3 regions of the Oleiphilus sp. HI0066 genome follow, and region 3 is predicted to be linked to each of the others. Evidence: predicted binding sites of a transcription regulator. Region 3 holds the regulator's gene; each other region holds the start of a gene.
The links. Region 3 encodes sigma-54, which starts transcription at its own class of promoters, with help from an activator protein. Its sites were predicted from a motif close to TGGCACNNNNNTTGCTNT; they were not measured.
Positions count from the first base shown of each region.

Region 1: flhA (flagellar biosynthesis protein FlhA) is a predicted target of sigma-54. The motif match lies at 5,941-5,958, and genes of this name have one in related genera.
Region 2: glnA (glutamate--ammonia ligase) is a predicted target of sigma-54. The motif match lies at 5,133-5,150, and genes of this name have one in related genera.

Region 1 is NZ_LWFH01001089.1:7,617-15,685, forward strand. Features, by position in the region: gene A3738_RS13755 (protein phosphatase CheZ) at 1-48, opposite strand, end outside; gene cheY (chemotaxis response regulator CheY) at 56-442, opposite strand; gene A3738_RS13765 (RNA polymerase sigma factor FliA) at 576-1,295, opposite strand; gene A3738_RS13770 (MinD/ParA family protein) at 1,367-2,179, opposite strand; gene flhF (flagellar biosynthesis protein FlhF) at 2,300-3,643, opposite strand; gene flhA (flagellar biosynthesis protein FlhA) at 3,691-5,868, opposite strand; gene flhB (flagellar biosynthesis protein FlhB) at 5,996-7,132, opposite strand; gene fliR (flagellar biosynthetic protein FliR) at 7,133-7,921, opposite strand; gene fliQ (flagellar biosynthesis protein FliQ) at 7,924-8,069, opposite strand, start outside.
Region 2 is NZ_LWFH01001400.1:7,166-15,234, reverse strand. Features, by position in the region: gene A3738_RS21130 (DUF547 domain-containing protein) at 1-242, opposite strand, end outside; gene A3738_RS21125 (CYTH domain-containing protein) at 246-908, opposite strand; gene A3738_RS21120 (porin) at 1,012-1,950, opposite strand; gene dtd (D-aminoacyl-tRNA deacylase) at 2,528-2,965, opposite strand; gene typA (translational GTPase TypA) at 3,092-4,897, opposite strand; gene glnA (glutamate--ammonia ligase) at 5,392-6,798, shown strand; gene A3738_RS21100 (DUF4124 domain-containing protein) at 6,897-7,415, shown strand; gene glnL (nitrogen regulation protein NR(II)) at 7,622-8,069, shown strand, end outside.
Region 3 is NZ_LWFH01001211.1:15,198-23,266, reverse strand. Features, by position in the region: gene A3738_RS16695 (KpsF/GutQ family sugar-phosphate isomerase) at 1-437, shown strand, start outside; gene A3738_RS16690 (HAD family hydrolase) at 434-976, shown strand; gene lptC (LPS export ABC transporter periplasmic protein LptC) at 978-1,550, shown strand; gene lptA (lipopolysaccharide transport periplasmic protein LptA) at 1,534-2,118, shown strand; gene lptB (LPS export ABC transporter ATP-binding protein) at 2,099-2,824, shown strand; gene A3738_RS16670 (RNA polymerase factor sigma-54) at 3,009-4,511, shown strand; gene hpf (ribosome hibernation-promoting factor, HPF/YfiA family) at 4,588-4,890, shown strand; gene ptsN (PTS IIA-like nitrogen regulatory protein PtsN) at 4,914-5,378, shown strand; gene rapZ (RNase adapter RapZ) at 5,400-6,275, shown strand; gene A3738_RS16650 (HPr family phosphocarrier protein) at 6,317-6,586, shown strand; gene mgtE (magnesium transporter) at 6,699-8,060, shown strand.

The DNA.
Region 1 (8,069 bases), on a different contig from region 3:
TACACCTTCAATGCTTTGCGCTGCTTGAGACGGAGTTAGTTCGTTCATAACAGTACTAGGCATCAATTCGTTCGAAGATTTTCTCGATTTTTTCTTTCAAGACGGCTGCTGTAAATGGCTTAACCACATACCCATTTACACCTGCTTGTGCCGCTGCAACGATCTGATCTCGTTTTGCTTCAGCAGTAACCATCAACACAGGTAAAGACTTTAAGTCATCATCTGCACGAACGGTCTTAAGCAAGTCAATACCAGTCATTCCTGGCATGTTCCAATCCGTCACGAGGAAGTCATACTTACCGGTTTTCAGCATCGGCAATGCAGTATTGCCGTCATCAGCCTCATCGGTATTTGTGAACCCTAAATCGCGAAGTAGGTTTTTAATAATGCGCCTCATTGTCGAAAAATCATCAACAACAAGGATTTTCATATCTTTATTCAAGTCGACCTCCATTCCTGTCGAAACCTTTGATAGCGTTTCAAACCCTAATATGAAGTCTAGACAGAGAAATGAGTCTAGCCAGTTTTTTTTATTGGAAAATCAAGAACTTTGATTAGTTATGGATAGTCGTAAATTACGAATCAATCCACTCATACATTCTTGACTTTAAACGGATAGCTGCCTGTGAGTGAATTTGACTAACACGAGACTCACTCACATCAAGAATTAAGCCTATTTCTTTTAGATTCATCTCTTCTTCATAGTAAAGAGAAAGCACTAAATTTTCGCGTTCCGGCAAACGCTCTATCTCAGATGCCAGGGCTTTTTTAAACTGCTGCTCACTAAAGAAATCACTCGGTCGATCAGCAGTCGAGCCACTCTCGACTTCAAAGCCTTGGCCTTCAGAGTTTTCAGCCAGTTCCTCGAGTGAAAAAAGCTTACCGGCATTACTATCTTTCAGGCACGCAAAATATTCATCGAGAGACATTTCAAGCTCTGCGGCAATTTGCTCGTCACTCGCATCTTGCCCAGTTCTAGCCTCAATCGCTTTTACTGCTTCCGCGATGCGGCGCGCGTTGCGATGTACGGAACGAGGCACCCAATCGCCCTTACGGACTTCATCCATCATCGCGCCGCGAATTCGGATTCCGGCATAAGTCTCAAACGACGCACCACGATCACTTTCGTATTTTTGCGCAGCCTCTAGCAGGCCAATCATGCCGGCCTGAATCAAATCATCGACTTGAACACTTGATGGAAGGCGAGCCATTAGATGATGTGCAATACGCTTTACTAAGGGCGCATGCTTCACGATCAACTCATCTGCGTACTGTGTTTCTTTTTCGCTATACATCAACAAAACAGTATGGCCCTGCCGTAAAAGTACTGCATGGGGAATAAATCATTACGAGGCTACAGCCAATCCTAGGCTTGTACTAAGCGCTCAACAAAAAACTCCAAATGTCCTCTTGGAGTGCTTGGTAATGGCCACGAATCAGCCTTTTGAGCGAGCTGCTTGAATGCTATAGATGCTTTAGCGCGGGGGTAAGCTTCTAATACAGGGCGCTGACGCTGGACAGCTTTGCGTACGTTTTCATCGTAAGGAACAGAACCTACATATTGGAGTGCAACATCAAGAAAACGTTCCGTCACAGAGGTAAGCTTTGAAAAGAGATGGCGCCCCTCTTCTGGGCTGCGAACCATATTTGCAAGGACACGAAAACGGTACATGTCGTAGTCGCGATTAAGCAGCTTTATTAATGCATAGGCATCGGTAATAGACGTTGGCTCATCGGTCACAACCAGTAACACTTCTTGGGCTGCACGAACAAACGATACAACACCATCTGATATACCCGCTGCGGTATCCACAATCAGAACGTCAAGATCTTGTGATAATTCACTGAAGGCGTTGATTAAACCGGCGTGCTCTAGATGGTTAAGCGCAACCATCTTTTGCGTTCCGGATGCAGCCGGCACGATCTTTATTCCTTTGGGGCCTTCTACAAGAATATCGCGCAGACTTAAATCACCTGATATAACGTCTGAGATATTTCCCTTTGCGGTAATTCCCAAGAGCACGTCGATATTTGCCAAACCTAAATCCGCATCGAGCAATGTCACTCTGCGACCTAGATCCGCTAAGGCTAAAGAAAGGTTGATCGATACATTACTTTTACCGACCCCACCCTTACCGCCAGTGACCGCTATAACTTGAACAGGGCTAGAATTCGCCATGCTGATGAATATCCTTTTGTTTTACTTCTTCTTCGCTTCGAGACAAGACAAACCTTAAAAGCGACTACCAACAACCAAAATAGGTGATTGGTGAAATTTGTCTAGTTGACGCCAGTGATATTAAGCAAAATTGCTAACTGATTCGTCTACATGCTGCTGCGCATTCGCGTGGCTCGGAATTGTCACCCATCGCTCGGAACTATTCAATAATTCCTCCGCTTTATTGAGCAGACTTTGACGCTCCGCCAAATGAATATCTTCTGGCACTCTCTGGCCATCTGTTACATACGCGCAGGAAAGTTTACTCGCTATAAGGTAACTTAATGCTTCCCCAAAGCTTACAGCTTCGTCAAGTTTGGTAATAATTGTTCCCGCTAGCCCGACCATCTTGTAATGCTTATAGTTAGCCTTCATCACAGCATACTGACCCGTTGCCGGCATCACTAAGTAGTTTTGAATGCGATGCGCAGACATTTTCAATTCTTTAAGCTGCTCATTCCACGAACGATCAGACTGCATCAAACCAGCCGTATCCACCAATACAAGCTTGCGATCAGAGCACTTGTCTAGAATCGCATCTAAGCAATTATCCTCGTCAACAACATGCACTGGAACATTCAGAATTCTTCCAAACACTTTTAGCTGCTCGTGTGCGGCGATTCGGTAACGATCTGTTGTCACCAAAGCAATACCATCTGCCCCATGACGCATAACATAACGCGCAGCCAACTTACCAATCGTCATTGTTTTGCCACTTCCGGTCGGGCCAACAAGTGAAATCACGCCACCCATGTCGATGATTTCGCTATATTCTGTCTGAATCGCACCATGAATTTGTTTACGCACCTTTGCCCAAGCAGTATCAGAATCGCCTTCACTTGCAACGCTATCTAGCAATTGCTTTCGAATAGGCTGCTGAATCGCTAGACGCTCTAAGCGCTCATCTACGATCGATTGGCTTGGCGTCACAACAGCTTGAGGCATTGGTTCAATAGATTGTTGCGAAGTCGACTGTTTCGCCTGAGCAGAAATCATTTCGCGTAGTTCACGAAGCTCTTCCTGCATCACGTAAATCGCATCATCTTGCTTGCTCGAACGCTCATCATGATTGACTGCAGGAGTCGCCTGAATCTTATTCGTTTGACCAAACTGCTCTGTTTTAATGACGTTCTGTTCTTGCTTCACGCTCTCGATGCGGCGACGACTTCTATCCATTTCCGCCTGCAATTCGAGACTGCGCTCAGCGCGTTGTTTTGCGAGCTCGGACGCGCTCACTTTAGTTTCATTATTAGATACCTGAGCAACACCCTGCTCTGGCTGATCTTCATATTCGGCAGTTGCCAATATCTCGACACCACCATTTGTTTTTGAGTTTGAAAGAATCACCGCATCAGGGCCTAAATCTTCGCGTATCTGACGCAAAGCATCTTGCATTGAATGGGAGAAATAACGCTTAACTTTCATAACTCTTCACCTAAAGGCTTTTTTGACGACAACTTCCTGTAGTCAAATTATTGACCGACCGTCGACACTATATTTATTTGCTTGTTATCCGGAATCTCTTGATATGAGAGCACCCGAATACCGTCATTTACAAAGCGTGAGAACTTAGCCATCGCTGGGCGGACTGGCGCGGAAACTAACAGTATTACGGGGTTTCCAAGCATTTCTTGTCGCTGCGTTACATCTGCTAGTGAACGCTGCAAGTTCTCCACAATACCGGGCTCCAAGACCATTCCGAGATCATCGGCACCGCCGGTTTTCTGTGCTTGCTGTACAGACTTAAGCAATAGCTGTTCCAATTCAGGCTCGAGTGTAATAACAGGAATTTCCGCCTCACCTTCAATCAGGGTTTGTACGATCATCCGCTTCAAACCTTGCCGACAAGCTTCGGTCAACACTTCTGGCTCTGCGCCTTTAGGTGCGCGACTAATCAAAGCCTCAGCAATAGAACGCATGTCTTTGATTGGCACATCTTCTTGCAATAGATTCTGAAGTACTTTTAATAGAAAGGAGACACTTAAAGTGGTTGGCACTAATTCTTCAGCAAGTTTTGGCGCCTGCTTCGTCAACTGATCAATCCATTGCTGAACCTCTTCGTGACCCAATAGCTCATAAGCATGTTTTTGAAGAAGTTGGTTAAGATGCGTTGCGACAACAGTGCTTGCGTCCACAACGGTATAACCCAAGGCTTGAGCTTGATCTTTGTTCTCTGGATCGATCCAAACGGCTTCCATGCCAAAAGCAGGATCGACACCCGCAATTCCATCAATACTACCAAATACTTGCCCAGGATTAATCGCCAGCTCTCGATCGGGATGAATCTCTGCTTCGGCCAAGGTCACCCCCATCAAGGTGAGACGATAGACATTAGGCATGAGGTCAAGATTGTCGCGGATGTGCACTGATGGCATCAAGAATCCAAGCTCCTGTGAGAGCTTCTTGCGCACACCTTTTATACGACCCAAGAGCTGACCGCCCTGACCTTTATCAACCAAGGGTATTAATCGATAACCTACCTCTAGACCAATAATATCTACGGTCATCACATCATCCCAACCCAACTCTTTCTGGGACGATTCTTGTTGACCTTCTTGCCCCGCTGGAAGCTCTAGAGTTGAAGAGTCAGGTTGCACCTGCGCACTACCAACATTGGCTTGCGAGCCACGTTGAGGGACCGGCCCATCATAAGGTTCTACCTGCGGCTTTTTATTCTGGCGATCACGATACCAAGCCCCCGCGCCGACAAGAATACCAAGCGACAAAAACGCAAAATGCGGCATGCCAGGTACGATGCCCATCACGATTAGAATACCAGAGGCGATATACAAAGCCTTAGGCGACAAAAACATTTGATCAAGCACTTGTGATGACATGTCTTGTGTCGTACTAACACGCGTCACCATAATTGCCGCAGCGGTAGAAAGAAGTAACGATGGAATCTGTGCGACCAAGCCATCACCAATCGTAAGAAGCGAGTACTTTTGCATCGCATCATTGAACTCTAGTTGGTGCTGCAAAATGCCGATACTCAAACCGCCAATAATATTAATGGCTAAGATCAACAAACCCGCAATGGCATCACCACGTACGAACTTTGATGCACCATCCATCGCCCCATAAAAATCTGCTTCCGTGGCAACTTCTTCCCGACGCGACTTCGCCTCTTCTTGATTGATAATTCCTGCGTTAAGGTCTGCATCAATTGCCATTTGTTTGCCTGGCATCGCATCGAGTGTAAATCGAGCACTTACTTCAGATACACGCCCAGCACCCTTGGTCACGACCACAAAGTTGATGATCATTAAGATTGCGAATACAACTAGACCAACGGCGTAGTTGCCGCCAATAACCACTTCACCAAAGGCTTGAATTACTTTACCGGCTGCGTCCCCGCCCTCATGGCCTTCTAGGAGAACAACACGCGTTGACGCAACGTTTAATGCCAAACGTAGTAAGGTCGCAACCAACAAAACCGTAGGAAATATCGCAAACTCCATGGGGCGGAGCGCATAAACACAGACAAGAAGAACAACCAACGACAAGGCAATATTGAAGGTGAATAACAAGTCCAACAGGAAAGGAGGTACAGGCAAGGTCATCATGCCAAGCACCGCTATCAGCAATAGCGGAATGGCCATGTGGCTTTGAATAAATTTAAGCTGATTTAAGCCAAGACTTGTTTGCATAACACCTAATCAATCTTGTGATGATAACTACGAATGACGATTTTTCGTCACAACTATCGCTAGCTACAGTGTTTTGCAAAAATCGACCCAAGTTTTAACCCCGATCGATATTTTTTATAACATGCTGCTAATCGTGCTGTAGATCATCCGGAATTGGGATGTCAGGCATACTTGGGCGAGGTCTTGCACGTCTTCGGAATTGTTGTAACTGGAAGACATACGCAAGCACCTGAGCAACGGCCACATATAGACCCGAAGGCACCTCTTCCCCAACTTTTGAATTGTAATAAATCGAACGAGCAAGAGGCGGCGCAGCCACTAACTCAATATTATGCTCTCTACCGATTTCTCGGATTTTCATAGCAACCTCATCCACCCCCATCGCAAGCACGATTGGGGCATCGTCTTGATCAGGCTTGTAACGCAGGGCGACTGAGTAATGTTCGGGGTTGGTAATAATGACGTCGGCTTGAGGAACGTCTTGCATCATGCGCCGCTGAGAAATTTCACGCTGGAGCTGACGAACACGGCCCTTAACTTCAGGTTTACCCTCAGTGTCTTTGAATTCGTCTTTGACTTCTTGTTTGGTCATTTTCAGATTCTTATTGTGATCGTACATCTGAAAAGGAACATCAACAGCTGCAATAATAATCATCGTGCAAGACAGAAAAAAGAAACTCCAACCCAAAATATCGGCAGCATGAGCCATGGCCGTGACGGTCGCCTGATTGGCAATACCTAACAACTCTTCGGTATGAATTTGAAGTAAAACAACCGCGAAAAATAAGACAATCCCGACCTTGGCAATCGCCTTGGCAAGCTCTACGAGAGATTTGAGCGAAAACATCCTCTTCAAACCTTTCAAGGGATTCATACGGCTAAATTTAGGCGCGACAGCTTTGGGCGCTATCAGCCAACCACCAAGCACAATAGAGCCGGCAATTGCTGCAATAAAGAGCATTACCATTAAAGGCATCGTGACGAGCATGGCTTCGCCCGCAGCGTCCAGCAAATAAAGGCCCATTTGGTGAGAATCAAAAACAACTTCGCGTGGCAACACAAAGCTATGCTTCATGATCTCAACCATCGTTTCGCCAATTTGCGCGCCAAAGATCAGAAGCCCGCCCGTACCTACAATCAAAAGCAAGGCCGTGTTCAGTTCTTTTGAGCGCGCAACCTGCCCCTCCTCCTTGGCTTTTTCTATTCGCCTGGGGGTGGGTTCTTCGGTTTTTTCCTGACTGCTATCGTTACCTTCTTCTGCCATCTAAAAGCCCTGCATATCACGCAAAAATAAGAAGGTGTCGGTACTGAAATTATCAAACTGGGGCAATAAGCCTGAAATGCTCACCCAGACAATAAATAAACCGAACAACATACCGATTGGAAAACCCAAAGAAAAAACGTTCATCTGCGGCGCGGCACGCGTCATGATGCCGAACGACAAATTTATGATCAGCACCGCCGTAATGGCAGGCAACGCAATCACTAGCGCAGATGCAAACAACCAATTTATGCGCATCAGGAATCCCCAGAGATCCTCTCGCGACACGCTATTTGGGCCGATAATTTGGTCTGAAATAGGCCACGCCTGAAAACTTTGAACTGCCACTTCGATCATAACGAGGTGGCCATTCATCGAAAGAAAGATAAGCGTCACGCAAACTAAAAATATCTGAGATAGGATTGGGACATTTACCCCATTACTCGGATCGATCATCGACGCAAAACCTAGGCCCATCTGCATGGCGATCATCTGACCTGCAGCAACAAACAGCTGCATCAAAAACACAAACATTAAGCCCATTAAGGTACCGATAAAAATTTGCTGCAAGGTCACATACATCGCAGTAAAAGATAAGGGCTCAATTTCAGGAACAGGTGGAAGCAAAGGAGCAACAAGCAACGTTACGACGAATGCTAAACCAACACGAACGCGCATCGGAACTAACTGCGTGCCGATGACCGGAATCACCATAAAGAAACTCGCAATTCTGAACAGCGGCCATAACCATGCAGCCACCCAAGCCCCTATTTGCGCATCTGTAAAAACCATTGCTAGCCTATCAGCACTGGAATGTTGTGAATGAGACGCTCTGAGAAATCGATGATCTTTTGCATCATGAATGGACCTGCGGCAATGAGTACCACCAGCGTGACCAATAAACGAGGCAAAAAGCTAAGTGTTTGTTCGTTAATTTGCG
Region 2 (8,069 bases), on a different contig from region 3:
TCACCCGGCACAAGGTAATCAGACAGCACTGACTGATAAAGCACGTAAAACTCGGCCAACTTCACATCGCTATGCTGAATTGCATCCACGCCGCCAGGCGCTTGCTCAGCTGCTTTTTCTGTCGCGTTTTCAATTGGGAGATCAGCAAAAGAAACAGAGGCATACAAACTCAGAATAAGACATAGCAAGCAAGCTTTACATGCAACAACTAACTTCATCTTCTTAATACCGCCAAACATCATTCTTTAGCCTAAAAACAAGGCGTACCCACGTTCCGCCTTGCTTACATCATATTGCTCTGATGGCAAGTTCTGACACAGTGCATGCGATAAACTTTGTAAAACCGAAACAGCCTTTCCAGTTCCCATACCAGCCGACTCGGCAGAATGACTGACCTTCAGCTCAATCTCAATTTCATTGATAGACACCGTATTAGTGCGAGCTTGAGATACAATCTCTCCGACATCTAATACCAGCTCAAAAGCGTAACCCTGATAATCAAACTCACACGCTTCGCGTAAGAAGTTCGTTTCAAACACAGCACGATATTCTTGATCACGCAACTGCGCACTCCAGACAGGCGCTTCATTCAACAAAGGCATATCTAACTCGCTCTGATCCAGCGACCACTCCCACTCACCCCGCTGACTGATTCCATCAATACTTGTTCCAGATGTTTTAAGTGTTTGAATGTAATATCCAGCTTTATTTCGCACCCGCAAAGCCATGCGCTGTTTGTGCAGCAATAGAGAATCCGTATCAAAGTAAATATTGCGCAGATTCTTCGATTCAGTGAGCGCCTGATCTTTAGAAGCAAAAGTAGCACCAAGATCTTCACAACACTGTATTACAGCCTGCAAATCAATCTGCTCGCGACAACGCAGCTTCAATTCCAATTCTCTTGCCATTTTCTAATCCAACACCTTAACAACAGTAAAATTTTACTAAACAACAGACACAAAAAAACCGGCCAATAGGCCGGTTCTTTTTAACTAGCTTACTAAGTTAGACTTAGAAATAGTATGTAGCACCGATTGAGAAGTTAGACTGATCCTTAGTAGTAGTAGAACCAGTTTCTTCTTCTGCATCAACGTATTCAATGTACGTGTACATGTTGTCGCTGATGTTATAAAGCGCTTGCAACCAGAACTCGTCAACAGTTTCTTCAGCAGCACCGTCCAAGCCGTTGTCACCAGTACCGTATTGAGCAGCACCCATTGTGTACAATGCACCAATCGCAGCGTATGAAGCTTTATCTTGATCTTCGTAAGAAGCCATCAAAGTTAAGTCTTCAATAGCGAAAGTACCACCAAGACCGAATGCATCTTCTGCATCGCCACGACCAACTGCGTAAGAAAGAGTTGCACCGAATGCATCTGCAGAGTAACCAACAGAAGCAGAAGTCAATACAGTGTCAGTAGGCTTTTGATCAGCTTTTTGAGTAACACCAAAAGTCAAACCGTTGAAATCTGGAGATCGGTATTGGATGTTGTCACCTTCAGACATACCAACCAAGTTACCAGTTCCGATACCATAAACTTCTTCGAAGTCCATAACGTCGAAATCTTCAGCAACAGTATCGTCAGAACCAAACTGAACGCTACCGAAATCACCTTTTACACCGATGTAAGCTTCGTCAAAACCGTTAAGGCCGCCGTTACCTTCTTTGTCATCAGCATCGAACTCAAGCTCAGCTTTGAAATAACCTGAGATACCTGAAGCGATCTCGTGCTCGTGCTTGAAGCCAAGCGTAGAACCGTTATCTGCGAACTCAGAAGTAGTATCATCTGTAAGCGAGTCATCAGTAGTGTCGTTAACTAACTGAATGTTACCGTAGATAGTTGGCATTAAATCAAGCTTTTCAGCAAGATCAGATGCATGATCCATCGCGAATGCGTTTGAAGATAGTGCAGCTGCTGCTACAGCTGAAGCGATCAGAGTCTTTTTCATTTCGTCTTCCTTATTGCTAATTGAAGATTGGGCCTTGCCCGCTCGTTCTTAGTTAATTTAATAGCTATTAAATTGTTTTTTATAGTTTCAATGGGAAACCCCAAAGTGGTGCCCATTTAATTTCACACCCATGACAGAAATATTACAACCGAAATGACCGAGCAATTTCTTTCACGACTGCCATACTTTCGAACACTGAGTGCACCAAAAGTATGCTCGTTGGTTTGACCAAAAGTATCTTAAGCCAAAAAGTTCACATTTCGCACGTTACAGCTTGTTTAGAAAATATGCGCTTTGTCAGCACTCGTTTCTAAACAAGAGTATCGCCGCTTACTAATGGCAAGTTACTCCATTTCCTAACGCTTAAGCATTTAGCTAGAACCGTGCCAGATTTCCAATGGCACCCACAAAAACCTACAAAATGTTCATTTTTATAGTCAAAACAGCGTGTTAGAGCAATAACTTAATGCATTCCCTTGTATTCTGTTTAGTACACTTTGTTACACTACGCAATTTTTTAGTGCAAAAATTCTTATTTTTGTCATATTTCAGGGAAAATAAGGCAATAAATGCAAGATTAGAGCTCTAACATAAAGGTCACAGGCCCGTCGTTTAAGAGGCTTACCTGCATATCTGCGCCGAATTGACCGGTCGCAATATTTTGGTGCGATTCGTACGCTTGTGCCACAAAGTGGTTATATATCAACTCACCATGCTCCGGCGGCGCCGCTGAAGAAAAGCTCGGCTTGGTTCCTTTTTTAGTATCAGCCACTAAGGTGAACTGTGACACAACCAACAAACCGCCATTTATATCAGCAAGACTTCTCCCCATTCTTCCGTTCTCATCATCAAAGATTCTATAAGCGAGAATTTTTTTGAGCATACGGTCTGAAACCAGCTGATCGTCATCTTTCTCAACGCCTAGCAGCAGAAGAATACCCTCATCAATAGCTCCGACAATTTGCCCATTCACTTCAACCGATGCATTTTTTACTCTTTGAATAAGTGCTTTCATCGCCTCACTTTCCAAAACCAATTAGAGGTCAGAGTAAAAGTACTCTGACTCCAGTATATGTTTACTTTCTCAAGATATAAAAAAAGCCGAAGACATGCTTCGGCTTTCTAAACTTTACTGAAAAACTTACTTCGCGCGCTTACGTTCGTTTTCAGTCAATAGCTTTTTACGCAAACGAATGCTTTCAGGCGTTACCTCAACTAGCTCATCATCTTCGATGAATTCAAGCGCTTGCTCTAGCGTGTGACGAATAGGTGGAACCAGCGTTAACGCTTCATCTGTGCCAGATGCACGTACGTTCGTTAGCTGCTTACCTTTTGTAGGGTTAACTGCCAAATCGTTAGAACGAGAGTGAATACCGATAATCTGGCCTTCATATACATCTACAGCGTGACCCAAGAATAAACGACCACGATCCTGAAGATTGAATAAAGAGTAAGACAAGGTCTTGCCTTTCACCATTGAAATCAATACACCATTTTGACGTGATACAACTTCACCAGCTTTAACTACATCATAACGATCAAATACAGATGTCATGATACCGCTACCTGATGTAAGCGTAAGGAACTGACCACGGAAACCAATCAAACCGCGCGACGGCACTGAGAACTCGAGTTTTACGCGACCTTTGCCGTCTGGCTCCATGTTAGTCAACTCAGCCTTACGCAAACCAAGCTCTTCCATGATCGAACCCTGATGCTGATCTTCAACATCAATTACTACGTTCTCGTAGGGCTCCATCATCACGCCATCGATTTCTTTCTCGATAACTTCTGGACGAGATACTGCTAGTTCAAAGCCTTCACGACGCATTGTTTCGATCAAAACTGAAAGGTGAAGCTCACCACGACCGCTCACAACAAACTTATCAGCTGTATCGCCCTGCTCAACACGCAATGCTACATTATGGATAAGCTCTTGATCTAAACGATCTTTGATATTTCGTGAAGTTACGAACTTGCCTTCGAGACCAGCAAACGGCGAATCGTTTACTTGGAAGGTCATGCTTACTGTTGGCTCATCAACACTTAGCGCCGGCAATGCTTCAACATTTGCTGGATCACATAAAGTATCTGAAATGCTTAATCCGTCGATACCATTAATACACACAATATCGCCCGCACTCGCCAAATCAGTATCCACACGATCAAGACCATGATAACCCTTCACGTTAAGAACCTTACCTTTACGCTCGTTGCCATCTGCTTGCTTAACAATAACTTGCTGATTAGGCGACAGCGTTCCGCGCGTGATGCGTCCAATACCAATAACACCTACATATGAATCATAATCCAATGCAGAGATTTGCATTTGGAAAGAACCCTCAGGGTCAACTTTTGGCGCTGGAACTTGATCAACGATCATTTGAAACAATGGCGTCATGTCTTCTGCCATTTCTTCCGGATCATCTCCCGCAATACCATTCAATGCAGACGCATAAATCACAGGGAAGTCTAACTGCTCATCGGTTGCACCGAGTCGATCAAACAAGTCGAACACCTGATCCATTACCCAATCAGGACGCGCACCCGGACGGTCAATCTTGTTGATAACAACAATCGGGTTCAAACCTTTCTCAAACGCCTTTGACGTTACAAAACGCGTCTGTGGCATCGGTCCGTCTACTGCATCAACAAGAAGTAGTACAGAATCAACCATAGAAAGAACACGCTCTACCTCACCACCGAAGTCGGCGTGCCCAGGAGTGTCCACAATATTAATACGGTAATCATTCCATGTAATTGCTGTGTTCTTAGCAAGAATGGTAATGCCACGCTCCTTCTCTTGATCGTTCGAGTCCATAATTCGCTCAGCACCTTCATCTTTACGATCTAAGGTACCGGACTGACCTAACAAGCCATCAACCAGGGTAGTCTTACCATGGTCAACGTGCGCGATAATGGCGATATTTCTAAGGTTCTCAATCACAACAGCAATTCCCAAAAATTTGAGGGTTAAAAAATCGGACGCGGAGTATACAGCAAGCAAATGAAGATGGACATCAAATGTACATTTATTTGCAATCCTACCCAAAACAACGAATGCACCAAATTGACCCTGCAAGAAGCCATGCGCACCATTAAGGCGCAATAAAAACCTTTGTAAAATTCCAAGAAATTCCTAATTCGTTGTTTATACTCAAAAAATAGAGCCTCTTAACTTTTGGCAAGATGCTTGCATATCTAGTGAACCAAAAGCGGGCACACCCCGTGAAACCCTATAAATAGGTTGCCTAGCGTGTTACGCTGCTGCCAATTTTATAGGCGCGAGTACGAAATAAGCCCCAAAGAACGCTTATTGCGTCAATAAAACAACAGTTTGCGACAACAAACATCTGCAAAGGTGATAACAATCGTCGCAGACCGAAATACAAGAACGACCTCTTTGGTGTTCGAAAACATCCGTTAAATGGAGTAAATATAATGTCAGAGAAAACTCTGGGCCTGATCCAAGAAAATGAAGTAACGTGGGTAGACCTTCGCTTCACAGACACACGTGGTAAAGAGCAGCACGTAAGCATCCCTTCATCTGAAGTTGACGAAGACTTCTTCGAAGAAGGCAAAATGTTTGACGGTTCATCTATCGCTGGCTGGAAAGGCATCAACGAATCAGACATGATCCTTATGCCTGACGACTCTACTTCAGTTCTTGATCCTTTCACTGAAGAAACCACTCTTATCTTGCGTTGTGACATCGTTGAGCCTGCAACTATGCAAGGCTACGAGCGTGACCCACGCTCTGTTGCTAAGCGCGCAGAAGAATACTTGAAGTCTACTGGCATCGCAGACAGCGCATTGTTTGGTCCAGAGCCAGAGTTCTTCGTATTTGACGATGTTAAGTGGAAAGCTGACATCAGCGGTGCGATGTACCAAATCAACTCTGAAGAAGCTGCATGGTCTAGCGACGCAAGCATCGAAGGCGGCAACACTGGTCACCGTCCTGGCGTTAAAGGCGGTTACTTCCCAGTACCACCAGTTGACTCTTTGCACGATCTTCGTGGCGCAATGTGTGCTGCAATGGAAGCAATGGGACTAGTGATCGAAGTACACCACCACGAAGTAGGTACTGCTGGTCAGTGTGAAATCGGCGTTGGTGCGAACACACTTGTAAACAAAGCCGACGAAGTTCAAATTCTTAAGTACTGTGTACACAACGTTGCACACGCTTACGGCAAGACTGCGACATTCATGCCTAAGCCTCTTGTAGGTGACAACGGTTCTGGTATGCACGTACACATGTCTCTAGCAAAAGATGGCAACAACATCTTCGCTGGTGACGGCTACGCAGGTCTTTCAGACGAGTGTTTGTACTACATCGGCGGTATCATCAAGCATGCTCGCGCGATCAACGCATTCACTAACGCTTCTACAAACTCTTATAAGCGTTTGGTTCCAGGTTTCGAAGCTCCAGTTATGCTTGCATACTCTGCACGTAACCGTTCAGCTTCTATCCGTATTCCATTCGTTAACTCGCCAAAAGCGCGTCGTATGGAAGCTCGTTTCCCTGACCCATCTGCAAACCCATACTTGGCGTTCTCTGCATTGATGATGGCTGGTCTTGACGGTATCCAGAACAAGATCCACCCTGGCGATCCAGCAGATAAAGACTTGTACGATCTTCCAGCTGAAGAAGCGGCTGAGATCCCAACTGTTGCTGAAACGTTTGACGTTGCACTTGACGCTCTTGAAGCTGATCACGAATTCCTTACAAAAGGCGGCGTGTTCACTGAAGATATGATTCAAGGCTACCTTGAACTTAAGCGTGAAGAAGTTGAGACATTGAACATGACAACTCACCCAGTTGAGTTCGACATGTACTACTCAGTTTAAGACTTTGTTTTAAAGAAAAGCCCAGCAAATGCTGGGCTTTTTTATATCTGAGGTTCATACTAGTAGCAGCCTAATACGCAACGGAGCTGCCCGAAGCCATGACAAAATCAATCATTTCTTCCCTCTTCCTTTTGGCTTTAACAATTGGCCTAAGTGGCGCTACCAAGGTCTACAAAACCATTAACCCTGATGGCAGCATCTCTTTCTCAGACGAACCAAGCGAACGCTCTGAAACAATAGAAGTGCAAGATGTCGCTACAGTACCCGCACTTAAACTACCTCCTAGCTCAACGAACACTCAACAAGCTGACACAACAACAAAAGAACTCTATCAATCCTTAAAGATACTAAGCCCTAGCAATGACAGTGCATTCCACAGCGGCTCTGGCACAGTAAACATTTCTTTTACCTCATTCCCAGAATTAAGACCGAGCCACATATATAAAATCTTCATCGATAACCAACTCGTAGGCGAACAACGCACCACATCGTTGATTGTTGATAACGTATTTCGCGGAACGCACCAACTTAGCGTTCAGATTAGCGATGCTAGCGGTAAAATCATCAAATCCTCCTCCATATCTTTCACAATGCACCGACCTTCAAAGCTAAACTAAACTCTTGATGCACCACCATGGTGCATGTAAAATCTTCATTGTGCTCTCCTCAAGTGCGAAGGATTGTTATCGAGCGATTAACAGAATAACAATCTTGGTAAATTCAATAACTTAGCTCTTATCAAAATGAATGCACCGCAAATGGTTTAATTATTGCTAGTTGTCTTAAACGGTGCGAAACCATCATATAAAGCCAGAAAAGACGAATGAAAAACCAAAACATTCAGCAATCAGTGATCCTAGACAACCTATCGACATCCGTTCTCGTTTTAGCGGAAGACTTGACGGTGCTTGATTACAACCCTGCTGCTGAAATGTTGACCCAAGTAAGCCAAAAACGCTTGGAAGCCGCGAAATTTCCTGAACTATTTAGTGACATTGAAAGTAATCTCATCGACGAGATGAAAGAGATCCTTAAAACGGGGCACTCTTACACTCAACGCGAATGTAAGATGACCTTATTAAATGGCGAACACATTCTCGTTGACTGCACTGTTTCTAGTCTGATCGCTAATAATGCGCCTTGTTTACTTGTTGAGATACAAGCAAAAGATCGATTACTTAGAATCAGCCGAGAAGAACAGCTACAAGAAAATCAAGAAACAGCGAAAATCCTCATTAGAGGCCTTGCACATGAAATCAAGAATCCTCTTG
Region 3 (8,069 bases):
CAGAAGAAGACTTTGCCTTCTCTCATCCAGGCGGAAGCCTTGGGCGTAAGTTGCTATTGACTGTGGAGCAACTGATGCACACAGGTGACAGAATTCCAGAAGTCAGCCCTGCTACACCCCTGACCGAAGGGCTATTTGAAATATCGGATAAAGGCTTTGGCCTCACAGCGATTGTGAATGATGCTAACGAGATTCAAGGCCTCTTCACAGACGGCGACCTTCGACGCGCCTTTGATGACAAGCTAGATCTTCACAACACAGAGATCTCAAAAGTAATGACCAAGAACTGCAAAACGATTCAGTCTAAGGCGCTCGCCGCCGAAGCATTGCAAGTCATGGAAGAATACAAGATCACAGGGCTTTTGGTATCTGATGAAGAGAACAAACTAGTTGGCGTGATCCATATGCACGACCTTTTGAAAGCGGGTGTCGTATGAACCATTCAATAAACGAAGCAGCGAAAAATGCTGCAAACAAGATCAAACTTTTAGGTCTCGACGTTGATGGCGTATTAAGCGACGGAAAAATTGTTTTTTCTGCTCAAGGCGACGAGCTAAAAGCGTTTTGCACACTCGACGGCCACGGCATTAAGCTCCTCCAACAAAACGGTATTGAAGTTGCCATTATTACGGGCAGGAACTCGCCTCTTGTCGCCCGCAGAGCAAGAGACTTAGGTATCAAGCATTTAGTTCAAGGACGCGAAGACAAAAAGATTGCACTTGATGATATTCGCCAAGAATTGGGACTCGACTGGGAGCAATGCGCCTATATGGGAGATGATTTGCCTGACCTATCTGCCATCAAGCACTGCGGCCTTGGCATCACCGTCCCGAACGCGCATAGCTTTGTGAAAGAACATGCAGACATGTGCACACAAACAAGCGGAGGCCATGGCGCCGTAAGAGAGGCATGCGACTTCATACTATCAGCGCAAGGTTTACTCGACGACATTCATCAATCATTTTTAAAAAAGTGATATGAGCAAAACCTTTAAACGATCAAAATTCTCATTATTGGCGGTCATCTTACTGGTCGGGGTAAGCCTGTTCTACACCAGCGACATTACACAAACTGAGACGCCAGAACTATTCAGCAATGAAAAGAAACCTTTTGCTTTCGCTAACAATACCTACCTACGGGAATTCGGAGAATCAGGCGAACTAGAACTAGAAGTCAAAGCAGATAAGTCTCTCTACTTTAAAGATGATGCCCTGATTACGACAGAATCTCCAACCATTTGGTATACCAATGAGCAAGGCGACAAATTAAGACTTAACGCAGAATCAGGGCAATTTAACGCCGATACTGGAAACCTATATCTAGAGGATCGGGTCAAGCTTTCTCGTACTAGCTCAGAAGGACAAATCACAACAATCCTTACCCAAGACCTGAATATCGATACACGCAATGACTTTATATCTACTGATCGCGAAGTTAGTATTACTCAGGATAAAAGCACGCTTAAATCTATCGGATTAGAAGCATCGCTCAACGATCGAAAAATCGAACTCTCTCAACGCGTTAGAGGTATTTATGACTTGGCGAATTAATAGCCTAGCTCTAGTCACTTTATTTTTACTCACTGCCACGCACAATGCTCACAGCATTGACGTAGATCGAACCCAACCTATTGAAATTGAATCCGACAGTGCCGTGATCGATGATTCACAGGGTTTTTCGACCTATCGCGGCAACGTTATCATTCGCCAGGGTTCGACAACACTCACCGCAGATAACATCAGTGTTTTTGCTCGTGAACGCGCCGTAACACAAATCATTGCGAATGGTACACCCGCGACATTCAAGCAAACAGACGCCAGTAGCAATATTCAAAACACCAGCGGCCAAGCTGAACAAATCACGTATAAAGCAAAAGATGCTGTTTTGATTTTTAACGGCAACGCCACACTCGCCCAGGACACCAATTCGTTTTCCGGAAATCGCATTGAATACGACATCATGGACAAAGCAATTCGCGCCAAAGGGGATCAAGATAGTGGCAAACGAGTGAAGATTCAGTACTTCCCTCAAGCATCTGAGCCTTCAAGTGAAAACTCCGATTCACAAACCAACGACAATCTAGACCAAGCGAATCCTAATGAAGACACTTCAAGCTAAGCATCTTGCTAAAGCCTACAAAAAACGACAAGTTGTTATCGACGTATCGCTTGAAATCAAAACAGGACAAATTGTTGGCTTGCTTGGTCCGAACGGCGCGGGTAAGACTACCTGCTTTTACATGATCGTTGGCCTAGTATCCAAGGATAAGGGCCAAATCCTCATTGATGACAGAGACATTAGCAACATGCCAATGCATGGGCGCGCAAAAGCCGGTATTGGTTACTTACCACAAGAAGCATCAATATTTCGAAAACTTACTGTATATGAAAATATTCTGAGCGTTCTGCAAACGAGAAAAGAATTAAGCAAGGCCGAACAACGCGAAAAAGCCGATCAATTACTAAAAGAATTTCATATAGAACATATTCGCGACAGCCAAGGTATGGCTTTATCCGGGGGCGAGCGCCGTCGCGTCGAGATTGCGAGAGCTCTCGCAATGGAGCCAGATTTCATTCTACTAGATGAACCTTTTGCAGGGGTTGATCCAATTTCAGTAAGCGACATCAAGCAAATAGTGCGACAAGTTCGCGACCGAGATATTGGCGTACTTATCACCGACCACAACGTGAGAGAGACCTTAGACATTTGCGAACAAGCCTATATTGTTGGCAATGGACACATCATTGCATCAGGCTCGTCTGAGCAAGTATTAGAGAACAAAAAGGTGCGCGAGGTTTACCTTGGCGATGAATTTACAATTTAAAACCAAATTCCCTGTGCAATTACCAGTGAAAAAAGGTTTAACTAAGTTCATCAAAAACTCGTTCAAATTCTTCTCGGAAGTTCTTAAAATAGAAGATATGACATTACGTGCTGGACAAGCACATAGAGAATTCGTTCGACAATGACAAAAACACTGAAAAAGTTAGGATGACCGACTGATGGTAATGAAGGCATCCCTACAACTCAAAATGGGGCAAAGTCTTACAATGACGCCCCAGCTGCAGCAGGCTATTAAACTGCTTCAGCTATCGACTCTAGATCTTCAGGCGGAAATCCAAGAAGCATTGGAATCAAACCCAATGCTAGAAATGATTGAAGACAGTCCTGAGACGCCAAATAGCGAGTCAGAGCAAAATTCAAAAAATGAACAATCTAGCGAAGTATCAAATTCAGAAGTCGAGCCATCACGAGATCTTCACGAAAGCGAACGCGATGAATTTAGCGATTCGATACCAACCGATTTACCTGTCGATACTGCATGGGAAGACATCTACCAAACAAGTGGCCCAGCAAGCTCTGGCACAATGCCAGATGAGAACGACAGCGATTTCGAAAGCAGAAATTCAATTAGCGAGTCTCTGAATGATCACCTGCTATGGCAACTTAATCTAACACCATTTTCTGACCGCGATCGTTTAATTGCAGAAACAATTATTGATGCGATTGACATGGAAGGCTATCTACAAAATACCATTGAAGATATTCATCAAGGTCTATTTAACGAAGAAGATGAAGATCCAGTCGAACTAGAAGAAGTTCACGCAGTTCTGAAGCGTGTTCAACATTTTGACCCAGCAGGCGTGGGCGCAAAAGACCTTCAAGAATGTCTAATGCTTCAGTTACGTCAACTAGATCCCGACACTGAGTGGCTACCGCAAGCCAAGCTTGTCGTCAGCCACTATATCAATCTGCTGGGTAGTCGCGATTACGCACAGCTCATCAGAAGAAGTCGTCTTAAAGAAGACGATTTGAAAGAAGTTCTTCGCTTGATCCAATCGCTAAACCCTCGCCCAGGCGAGTCAGTGATTCAAGCGGAACCAGAATACGTTGTTCCCGACGTCGTGGTGAAAAAGGTAAATGGGCGCTGGAAAGTAGAGCTCAATCCAGAAATCGCACCTAAGATTCGCGTAAACAACAGCTACGCTGGCTTTATAAAACGTGCAGATAATAGCAACGACAACAACTTCATGAAGGACCAACTTCAAGAAGCTAAGTGGTTTATAAAAAGCCTCCAAAGCAGAAACGAGACTTTGCTCAAAGTTGCAAGCAAAATTGTTGCACATCAACAAGGCTTTTTAGACTATGGTGAAGAAGCAATGAAACCGCTTATTCTCCATGATATAGCCCAAGCAGTTGATATGCATGAATCCACAATTTCTCGCGTAACAACGCAAAAGTATATGCACACACCGCGTGGCATCTTTGAGCTGAAGTACTTCTTCTCAAGCCATGTTGGGACGACTTCTGGCGGCGAATGCTCATCGACGGCAATACGCGCTATCATTAAAAAATTAATTGCTGCTGAAAATCCTAAGAAACCTCTTAGCGACAGCAAAATTGCAGACCTACTCAAAGATCAAGGCATTAACGTTGCTCGCCGTACTATTGCAAAGTACCGCGAAGCGATGTCAATCCCGCCTTCTAACGAAAGGAAGCGTTTAATGTAAGAAGCTGTATATTCGCAAGACTTGTTAGAAGCATCCGCGGAAATTTCTTCCGCAAAAAACCAACAAGGAGACATTTATGCAAGTAAACATCACCGGTCACCACGTTGAACTAACAGATTCAATGAAAAACTACGTTACTGACAAGCTAGAGAAGCTTGAGCGTCACGTGGACGGTATAACAAATGTGCAGGTCACCCTTTCAGTGGAAAAGCTAAGACAAATTGCGGAAGCCACACTTCACATTAGCGGCGCAGACATTCACGGTACTGCAGAAGACGAAGATATGTATACATCTATCGATAAGCTTATAGACAAGCTTGATCGACAGATACTGAAACACAAAGAAAAACAAGTTGCGCGCTCGCATGGGGCCGTGTAGCTACTCGTAGTATTGGAAGAAAAATGAACGAAGGTTCAATTACTATTAGCTCTATTCTTGTTCCGGGACTGACTCGCGTCAGTTTCCCGGGCACTAGCAAGAAAAAAACACTAGAGCATATCGCAGCTGCAATTTCACAAGAAATCCCCGAGCTGTCTGAAGAAGATTTATTCGAAAATCTAATTGCCCGTGAGAAATTAGGTAGCACTGGAATCGGACAAGGAATTGCCATCCCTCACAGCAGAATGTTGAGATGCTCAAAAGTCATAGGCGCATTATTTACACTTGAACAAGATATCGCGTTTGACGCAATCGACAACCAACCAGTTAATCTACTGTTTGTTCTGATCGTTCCTAAAGAAGCAAGCAGCGAACATTTAGAGTTACTTAGCCAAATAGCGGAAAGATTTAATGACTCTTCTTTTTGCAATAAACTACGTGCTGCATCATCTGATTCTGAGCTTTATACGTTAATGACTGAAAGCTAACTGCCTTACTGTGGAGGCACCATGAAACTCGTAATTATTAGTGGCCGATCGGGCTCAGGTAAGAGTACTGCCCTCCATGTTTTAGAAGACTTAGGCTATTACTGCATCGACAACCTACCTGTCGGTTTGCTCTTAGAGCTTGGCTCACAATCAGCAAGACAAACAGATGAGCGCTTGGCAAAAGTTGCCGTGAGCATTGATGCCCGCAACCTACAAAGCGGCATAGAAAACTTCCCTGCTTTTTATCAAGCCTTTCAAAATCAGAATATCGAAACAGACATTATCTTTCTTGACGCGGATAGCGAAACACTCATAAAGCGCTTTCATGCGACACGAAGAAAACACCCTTTAAGCTCTCCCGACATTTCCTTAAGCGAAGCCATCAACAAAGAGAGCGTTTTATTAGAACCCATTTCCAGGCAGGCTGACCTCAATATAAATACAAGCGACATGTCTTTGTATGAATTGCGTGACCATATCAAACTACGAGTAGCAGGCAGAGCTACACAAGAAATGGCCCTACTATTCCAATCGTTTGGATTCAAACACGGCGTGCCTAGCGATGCAGATTATGTTTTTGACGTTCGATGCCTCCCTAATCCGTACTGGGACCCATCTCTACGCGTATTCACGGGGCTCGACAAACCTGTTGAAGATTTCTTAAGTTCACATTCAGAAGTCGAGGAAATGGAGTCTTCAATTATTACTTTCCTCGACAAGTGGATTGATCAATTCGCCTCAAATAACCGCAGCTATATGACAATTGCCATTGGCTGCACAGGCGGCCAGCATCGTAGCGTTTATTTATGCGAAAAAATCGGAGCATACTTTAAGCAATCTCACAAAAGCGTGTTGATTCGCCACAAAGAACTATCCGCTCCAATGAAAACCCAATAAAATAAATTCTAAGAAAACACTGAGACTTCAAAGGGAATCGAATGCTTCGCGAAACTGTCGAAATTATCAATGATCTTGGACTGCATGCCCGAGCAGCAGCCAAATTCGTGGAATGCACCGGTCATTTTGAAAGCAGTTTTACCATCACAAAAGACGATAGAGAAGTTGACGGAAAAAGCATCATGTCTGTCATGATGCTTGCAGCCAGCAAGGGCACCCAGATAACGATTACTGTTGATGGCGCGGATGAAGAGCAAGCCATGAATGCCTTGAAAACATTGATCAATAATCGGTTTGATGAAGAAAGTTAACTCTAATTCGTTATAACTTATCCTATTAAGCCATTGTTTTCTTAAGAAATTAATCAACCGATCTGCACGCCATACGCTATACTCATAGCTTAAACAAACTTTCGGCGTTCCCATGGCAAGCTACTCTAACAATCAGACACCAGAGCAACACTGGCGCTCCATTTCGGATGCCATTGAAGCCGGCTCTCTGAAGCAAGTAGCTCGCATTATTAATAAGAGCTTATCGACGAGCGATGTCGCTCACCTCATCGAGTCTTCTCCACCTAAACAGCGTAATATTATTTGGCAGCTCGTCGATGATGATTATCGCGGAGAGGTTCTTCAAGACCTAAGCGAAGACGTCCAAGCCTATTTCTTGAGCAAGTTAAATGCGCAAGAACTTATCGACGCCACCGAAGATCTCGATACAGATGACCTAGCAGACATACTGCAGAACCTACCTGAAGCTGTCATTGGCGAAGTCCTAGACTCCATGGACAGCCAAGACCGGGAACGTGTCGAGGAAGTCCTCGCCTACGAGGAAGATACTGCCGGTGGCCTGATGAACACCGACACGGTAACTATCCGTGCGGACATCACAATGGACGTTGTTCTGCGCTACTTGCGAAGACACCGAAGCCTACCCGAGATGACAGATAGTCTTCTCGTTGTTAGCCGAAATGGTGTTTTGGTCGGTATCCTTCCACTAACTACGATGTTGGTATCTAGCCCAAGTGCTACGGTTCGTGAGGTCATGGAAACAGACATCACGACAATCAACGTCAATATGCCAGATAGCGAAGTCGCGAATGTATTCGAACGTCAGGACTTGGTCACCGCACCAGTCGTGAACGACGATAATATATTGCTTGGGCGTATCACCATTGATGACGTGGTTGATGTCATTAGGGATGATGCTGATCACTCATTGATGAGTATGGCGGGGCTCGACGAGGATGAAGACACCTTCGCACCGGTGAAGCAAACAACCAAAAGGCGCGCTGTTTGGCTGGGCATAAACTTAGTCACCGCCTTTATTGCCTCTGCCGTGATTGGCATGTTTGAGGGTACTATTGAAAAAGTCGTGGCACTGGCTGTACTAATGCCAATCGTTGCCAGTATGGGCGGCATAGCAGGAAGCCAAACTCTTACACTTGTGATACGTGGTATGGCAGTCGGTCAAATCAGTAGTGGCAACTTAAAGTGGCTACTCAATCGCGAGTTCACTGTGAGCATGATTAACGGCGCATTATGGGCTGCCGTGGTTTCAGGCCTCGCAATGCTATGGTTCAAAGACATCACGATCGGAATCGTAATCGCATCAGCCTTAATGATTAATCTCGTTGTAGCCGCTATAGCAGGTACCGTACTCCCCTACTTTTTGAAATCGCGCGACATTGATCCAGCACTCGCAGGTGGCGTGATCTTGACTACTATCACTGATGTTGTAGGCTTCCTCTCCTTTTTAGGCCTAGCCTCAATCGCCTACGCATAAATTTGATCA